Regions from separate parts of the Alkalibacterium iburiense genome, predicted to be linked through region 1. Evidence: a T-box and tRNA genes for the amino acid it is inferred to sense, from the RefSeq annotation. Region 1 holds a T-box; the other holds one or more tRNA genes.
What was found. A T-box is a leader RNA that pairs with one kind of tRNA and senses whether it is charged. The one in region 1 lies ahead of tyrS (tyrosine--tRNA ligase), so its partner is inferred to be a tRNA-Tyr.
Positions count from the first base shown of each region.

Region 2: it has a tRNA-Tyr gene. The T-box ahead of tyrS (tyrosine--tRNA ligase) is inferred to sense a tRNA for this amino acid. The anticodon was not compared.

Region 1 is NZ_BAAACW010000122.1:696-4,062, forward strand. It holds gene ABDZ53_RS09890 (DUF1002 domain-containing protein) at 1-429, shown strand, start outside; gene tyrS (tyrosine--tRNA ligase) at 521-1,786, opposite strand; T-box leader at 1,861-2,063, opposite strand; gene ABDZ53_RS09900 (glycoside hydrolase family 31 protein) at 2,347-3,367, shown strand, end outside.
Region 2 is NZ_BAAACW010000074.1:960-4,326, forward strand. It holds gene ABDZ53_RS06350 (VOC family protein) at 70-525, opposite strand; tRNA gene ABDZ53_RS06355 (tRNA-Leu) at 694-778, opposite strand; tRNA gene ABDZ53_RS06360 (tRNA-Cys) at 796-867, opposite strand; tRNA gene ABDZ53_RS06365 (tRNA-Gln) at 900-971, opposite strand; tRNA gene ABDZ53_RS06370 (tRNA-His) at 979-1,051, opposite strand; tRNA gene ABDZ53_RS06375 (tRNA-Trp) at 1,126-1,196, opposite strand; tRNA gene ABDZ53_RS06380 (tRNA-Tyr) at 1,202-1,282, opposite strand; tRNA gene ABDZ53_RS06385 (tRNA-Phe) at 1,293-1,365, opposite strand; tRNA gene ABDZ53_RS06390 (tRNA-Asp) at 1,382-1,454, opposite strand; tRNA gene ABDZ53_RS06395 (tRNA-Met) at 1,564-1,636, opposite strand; tRNA gene ABDZ53_RS06400 (tRNA-Ser) at 1,646-1,735, opposite strand; tRNA gene ABDZ53_RS06405 (tRNA-Glu) at 1,747-1,818, opposite strand; tRNA gene ABDZ53_RS06410 (tRNA-Ile) at 1,831-1,904, opposite strand; tRNA gene ABDZ53_RS06415 (tRNA-Gly) at 1,937-2,007, opposite strand; tRNA gene ABDZ53_RS06420 (tRNA-Asp) at 2,020-2,092, opposite strand; tRNA gene ABDZ53_RS06425 (tRNA-Met) at 2,123-2,195, opposite strand; tRNA gene ABDZ53_RS06430 (tRNA-Ile) at 2,287-2,360, opposite strand; tRNA gene ABDZ53_RS06435 (tRNA-Met) at 2,380-2,453, opposite strand; tRNA gene ABDZ53_RS06440 (tRNA-Pro) at 2,471-2,544, opposite strand; tRNA gene ABDZ53_RS06445 (tRNA-Arg) at 2,554-2,627, opposite strand; tRNA gene ABDZ53_RS06450 (tRNA-Leu) at 2,637-2,722, opposite strand; tRNA gene ABDZ53_RS06455 (tRNA-Gly) at 2,759-2,830, opposite strand; tRNA gene ABDZ53_RS06460 (tRNA-Thr) at 2,838-2,910, opposite strand; tRNA gene ABDZ53_RS06465 (tRNA-Leu) at 2,935-3,016, opposite strand; tRNA gene ABDZ53_RS06470 (tRNA-Lys) at 3,045-3,117, opposite strand; tRNA gene ABDZ53_RS06475 (tRNA-Val) at 3,128-3,200, opposite strand; gene msrA (peptide-methionine (S)-S-oxide reductase MsrA) at 3,327-3,367, opposite strand, start outside.

The DNA of each region.
Region 1 (3,367 bases):
CAGGAAGAATTGGAAACCACAAACCAAATCGCTCAAGAAAACAGCGATGAGGAAGACTTTGATACCTCACGATTCGACCAGGCCATAGTCGAAATTAAGCAGCAGTTGGCTGATTTTCGGGACCGCCAAGATGAACTGGCTACTCGAGAAGAGATTGAACAAATCATTAATGATGCTTTAGCTAACAACGACTTGCAAAACGTGATTTCGCAGGATCAAATTGACCGGTTGCTGGCCTTCTTCGAGAGGTACCAACAAACAGGCGCCATTGATTCTGCTCAAGTAAGAGAACAACTGGAACAATTCTCCAATGATTTGCGCGACCGTTTCGGAGACGTCTGGCAGCAGGCAGAAGACAGTGGACTCATTGATCAAATCGGAAACTTCTTCCGTCAGATTTGGGATGCCATTAGAGGATTATTCAATTAACACAGGAAAGCCGTAAGAGTCAATCGATGACTTTTACGGCTTTTTTATAGGTAAAAAAGAAGCCATCGCCAAAGCGACAGCTCCTCATAAATTAGACTAAATGAACTAGGAAATATTTTTTCTTTCCACGTCTGACAATAATGAATCGTCCGTCAAAACTATCGGTTTCAGAAACCGTGTAGTCGACGTCTTTAATCTGAACACCTTTTATACGAATCGCTCCGTTTTTAATGTCTTCACGTGCTTGTCGACGAGACGGTTCAATCCCTGTCACATCAACCAAAAATTCCACAATATTTCGTTCTTCTTTTGGCGCTTCAGATGACGGGACATCTTTAAAAGTCGATTCAATCTGTTCAGCCGTTAAATCCTGAATGTCACCTGAGAACAAAGCTTGAGAAATTTGAATCGCTTCATCCAATGCTTCCTGGCTGTGTACAAAACGCGTCATCTCTTCAGCTAAGGTTTTTTGAGCCGCACGTTTGTGAGGTTCTGTTTCTACCTGTTTTTCAAGGTCCTCAATTTCTTCTTTAGATAAGAATGTGAAGTACTTCAAGTATTTAATCACATCTCGGTCATCCTGGTTAAACCAGAACTGGTAAAACTCATAAGGAGTCGTTTGCTCCGGATCCAGCCAAATCGCTCCATCGGCAGACTTACCAAATTTCGTTCCATCAGCCTTTAATAACAATGGAATAGTCAGCCCGAATGCTTTAGCATCAGCGCCTTCTTTTTTGCGAATCAAATCCAATCCGGCTGTAATATTACCCCACTGATCCGATCCGCCGATTTGAAGTTGCACATCTTCATGTTTAAACAAATGCAAGAAGTCAATGGACTGAATAATCTGGTAGCTGAATTCTGTAAAGGAGATACCCGTGTCCAAACGTGTCGCAACGACTTCTTTTGCCAGCATGGTATTGATATTGAATTCTTTTCCGTAATCTCTTAAAAAGTCTAAAAAGGTTAAGGAACCTAACCAATCGTAGTTATTGACTAATTTAATGCCTGACTCATCAGAGCCTGCTTTAAACAAATGGCGCATTTGAGCGCTTAATTTATCTGCATTCTCTTGAATTTTATTCATGCTTTGAAGGACACGTTCAGAATTTCGTCCACTTGGATCACCAATAGACCCCGTCCCGCCTCCAATTAAAATAACAGGCTTATGTCCGGCTAACTGGAATCTTTTTAAAATCATAAAAGGAATCAAGTGACCGACGTGCATGCTGTCACCGGAAGGATCAATCCCACAGTATAAGGCTATGCTTTTTTCATCCGTTAGTTCACGTAGCCCTTCTTCGTCTGTCTGCTGGTTAATGGCTCCGCGCCATTCCAGTTCATCAATGATATTCATCTCTTTTCCTCCAATAGTTTAGTATATAGTTATTAAGAACAATAAAAAAAGCCCCGCAAAAAGCCAATGCTTTTCACCGGGACGAACAGTGCCGTGGTACCACCCAAATTAAAACAGATTCAGTCATCTGTTTCACTCATACCCATAACGCTGGGCTGCGTCTCAAAGAGAATGCTCCTAGGTGTAATTCGTGTCGCTTGGTCATACGGATTTTCACCACCCATCCGCTCTCTAAAAAAGAACCAAACCCACTACTGTGCCTACTCACTGCTTCATCTATTTATACCCGTAAGTATAAGGGAAAAAGGGGATGAAGTCAATCGCCAAAACAGAAACCGCTGTTGACTTTTCAACTAAACTATTTAGTATTAAAAGTCAAAGCAGCCGACTTCTATAACAAAGCCATTCACAAAGATATTGAAGAAAAATACTTTTCTGTTTTCGAATAACTTAAATAGGAATGCTAGTAAAAAAGAATCTCTGCATACTAGTTGCATGCAGAGATTCTTTTTGTGTATGCTAAACTATGACTAGGTTATTTTATGAAAGGATGAAAACGATTGGTAAAAAACAGAAAAGATATATTTAAAATGGATGCTCATCCCGTTGCACCAGAAGAATCAGTCGTGACATGGAAGAATTACCGTTTTACCGTTTTGACACCCGCTCTGATTAGAATAGAGTATGATCCTAACGGCGAATTCGAAGATATGGCAACACAAACCGTTTTAAATCGTGATTTTGAAACACCTGAATTTGACGTGAAAGATACGGATGAAATGCTCGAAATATTAACCGAAAAAGCTCATCTTATTTTTCATAAAGAAGAAGGAGGGTTTACCAAGTATAACCTTCGGATTGAAGCACTTGGAAATTACAGTTTGTATCACAGTACGTGGTATTTTGGAGAAACACCAGAAACCTTAAAAGGAACCGCCCGTACATTAGATTTCCAAGATGGAGCCATTGAATTAGAAGAAGGCTTAATGAATAAAAACGGTTATTCTATCATTGATGATAGTAAATCCATGATTTTGACCAATGATGGTTGGGTAGAAGAAAGACCTGACGGCATAGTAGATACGTACTTTTTCGGCTACGGAAGAGACTATTTAAGAACCTTAAAAGATTATCATTACCTTGCAGGAAAAACGCCTAAGCTTCCAAGGTATGCTTTAGGGAACTGGTGGAGCCGTTATTACCCTTATAGTCAAGATGGCTACAAGCAGTTAATCAATAAATTTAAAGAAAAAGACATCCCATTTTCTGTTGCAGTCATTGATATGGACTGGCACATCACAGATGTTCCACCTGAATATGGATCTGGATGGACAGGCTATACATGGAACAATGATTTATTCCCTGATCCAGAGGAATTTTTAAGCTGGTTGAAGGAAAACGGATTAAGAAACACATTGAATCTGCATCCAGCTAATGGTGTTCAACCCTATGAAGAGATGTATAAACCAATGGCGAAAGAATTAGGGGTCAATTTTGAAAATAATGAACCCATAAACTTTGATATTGCAGACCCTGATTTCTTAGATGCTTACTTTAGATTCCTTCATCACCCGCATGAAG
Region 2 (3,367 bases), on a different contig from region 1:
TTTATATAAAGACTCCTCATGATAATAATCACCTACAACTGCTATTACTTTCATTTGTTTCACTCCGTTTTAGTCGTTTTCTAATAATTCAAGCATCACTTTAAGCTGATTGAAAGAATCAAGGTAGGCATATCTTCCTCCTTGATACTCCCCTTTTTGAATAACCGGCATATTTAAACCTTCTAATGTTTTAACCGTTTGTTTCATATCCTTAACTACAAACGCAATGTGATGAACCCCTTCTCCATGTTGTTCTAAATGATCACGCCATGTACTAGGACCGTCATCCGGTTCTATTAATTCGAGTTGAATATTCTCCATCTCAAAAAAGGTTTGCTTCGCTCTTGATTCAACAGGTTTTCCTTTATACTGCTGCTGAGCTTCCTTATATTCACCAGTCCAATTGATTTCTGGAATATCCACTCCAAAGAATTCGGCAAATGAACGCGTCGTCTCTCCTATGTCTTTCACTATAAACCCAATTTGCGTAACAACTTTAGGTTCTATTTTTGATTGTTTATCCATACAGCACTCTCCTCAAACATTTGTCATGTAGCAGAATCATTTTATCACAAATAAGAAACGCTTACATTTTAAACCATTCATTCCTCTTGGGGAGACTACATCATTTTGAGCAAATAAAAAAACCCATACCTCTAAAAAGAGAATAGGGTTTAATCTGTTTGTTTCGCATACCGGCGGCCGGGATCGAACCGGCACGCCCTCAACGGGCACTGGATTTTGAGTCCAGCGCGTCTGCCAATTCCGCCACGCCGGCTTGAGTTCATAAAGATAAGGCGGTAACCGGATTTGAACCGGTGAATGAAGGTTTTGCAGACCTCTGCCTTACCACTTGGCTATACCGCCATCTTAATAAAGAAAGTATTAAGTTGTAAATACTGGGCTACCAGGATTCGAACCTGGGAATGACGGTACCAAAAACCGTTGCCTTACCGCTTGGCCATAGCCCAATCAAAGGGCGACTGATGGGAATCGAACCCACGAATGTCGGGACCACAACCCGATGCGTTAACCACTTCGCCACAATCGCCATTAAATTAAAACTATCCGTCACTCATTATATCATAACTCATAAGAAAGTTAAATATAATAGTAAGGAAGTAACAGGGGTAGCAGGAGTCGAACCCACATCAACGGTTTTGGAGACCGTTGTTTTGCCATTAAACTATACCCCTAGAAGTGGAGGGAGTAGGATTTGAACCTACGAACCCGAAGGAACGGATTTACAGTCCGCTGCGTTTGGCCACTTCGCTATCCCTCCGTAATTTATATGGCGCTGGACAGAGTCGAACTGCCGACACACGGAGCTTCAATCCGTTGCTCTACCAACTGAGCTACAGCGCCAAGATTCATTTGACTACGACCCCGACCGGATTCGAACCGGCGATCTTCTGCGTGACAGGCAGACGTGGTAACCGCTACACTACGGGGCCAATAAATGTTTAAAGATACACGGCAGACCAGTGTCCACGTGCATCGTGTTTGTCACCTCTTCATTTGGTAACAAGGATAACCTCTATTGCGTTAGGCATTTATAGAAAATTGCGGAGGCAGGATTTGAACCTGCGACCTCCGGGTTATGAGCCCGACGAGCTGCCAGCTGCTCTACTCCGCGATAATATAAAGGAGGATGTGGGATTCGAACCCACGCGCGCTTTGACACGCCTGACGGTTTTCAAGACCGTTCCCTTAAGCCGGACTTGGGTAATCCTCCAAAATGTAACATGACCCCTACGGGATTCGAACCCGTGATACCGCCGTGAAAGGGCGGTGTCTTAACCACTTGACCAAGGGGCCTTATTTTTCTAATGGGCCTAAGTGGACTCGAACCACCGACCTCACGCTTATCAGGCGTGCGCTCTAACCAGCTGAGCTATAGGCCCTATTTATTTCACATACTTATAATTAAGTATAAAGCGGGTAGGGAGAATCGAACTCCCGACAACAGCTTGGAAGGCTGTAGTTTTACCACTAAACTACACCCGCATATTATTCCAACGACCCCGACCGGATTCGAACCGGCGATCTTCTGCGTGACAGGCAGACGTGGTAACCGCTACACTACGGGGCCAATACTTTCTTAATCTTGCATGTGGTGCAATTGCGGAGGCAGGATTTGAACCTGCGACCTCCGGGTTATGAGCCCGACGAGCTGCCAGCTGCTCTACTCCGAGATAATATAATAGATAATCATTCCCCGGACAACTGTCCAAGTGACCTTTATTGCTTTCAACTGAATGGATTAAACCCATGCAGTTAGAACAATGGACCTTGCAGGACTCGAACCTGCGACCGAACGGTTATGAGCCGTTTGCTCTAACCAACTGAGCTAAAGGTCCTTCGAGATGTTCCTGATTATAGCGGCGGAGGGAATCGAACCCACGACCTCACGGGTATGAACCGTACGCTCTAGCCAGCTGAGCTACACCGCCATGTTAAAAACTATAAATCGGGAATACAGGATTCGAACCTGCGACCCCTTGGTCCCAAACCAAGTGCTCTACCAAGCTGAGCTAATTCCCGTTTATGTAATGCACCCTAGAGGAGTCGAACCTCTAACCGCCTGATTCGTAGTCAGGTACTCTATCCAATTGAGCTAAGGGTGCTGTTTTTTATGCCGAGGGCCGGAATCGAACCGGCACGGAGACAACTCTCCGCAGGATTTTAAGTCCTGTGCGTCTACCTATTCCGCCACCCCGGCAGGAATGACTTTAATTATTACTCTTTAAAAGCAATAAGCGGAAGACGGGATTCGAACCCGCGACCCCCACCTTGGCAAGGTGGTGTTCTACCACTGAACTACTTCCGCGTGACTATGCCGGCTAAAGGAGTTGAACCCTCGACCCACTGATTACAAATCAGTTGCTCTACCAACTGAGCTAAGCCGGCTTGTGCATTAAGTTAATAATGCTATGCGGGTGAAGGGACTTGAACCCCCACGCCGTTAAGCGCTAGATCCTAAATCTAGTGCGTCTGCCGATTCCGCCACACCCGCATTATATAAAAGGTTTGTTCTTTTATAATGAGCCATGCAGGAATCGAACCTGCGACCCTTTGATTAAAAGTCAAATGCTCTACCGACTGAGCTAATGGCTCGGTATGATAATGGGGACTAACGGGCTCGAACCGCTGACCCTCTGCTTGTAAGGCAGATGCTCTCCCAACTGAGCTAAGTCCCCATTATAGCAAACAATTTATCGCCTACTTATTTCAGCAACTCTTATATCATACAAACTTATTCCTCTCTTGTCAATCACTTTTTTAATTTTTTTAAAATTAATTGCCAAGAGAGGGTTTTAAGTCGCTTATTCTTCAGTCCAATGTCTTGAAATAAAGCCTGCACGGC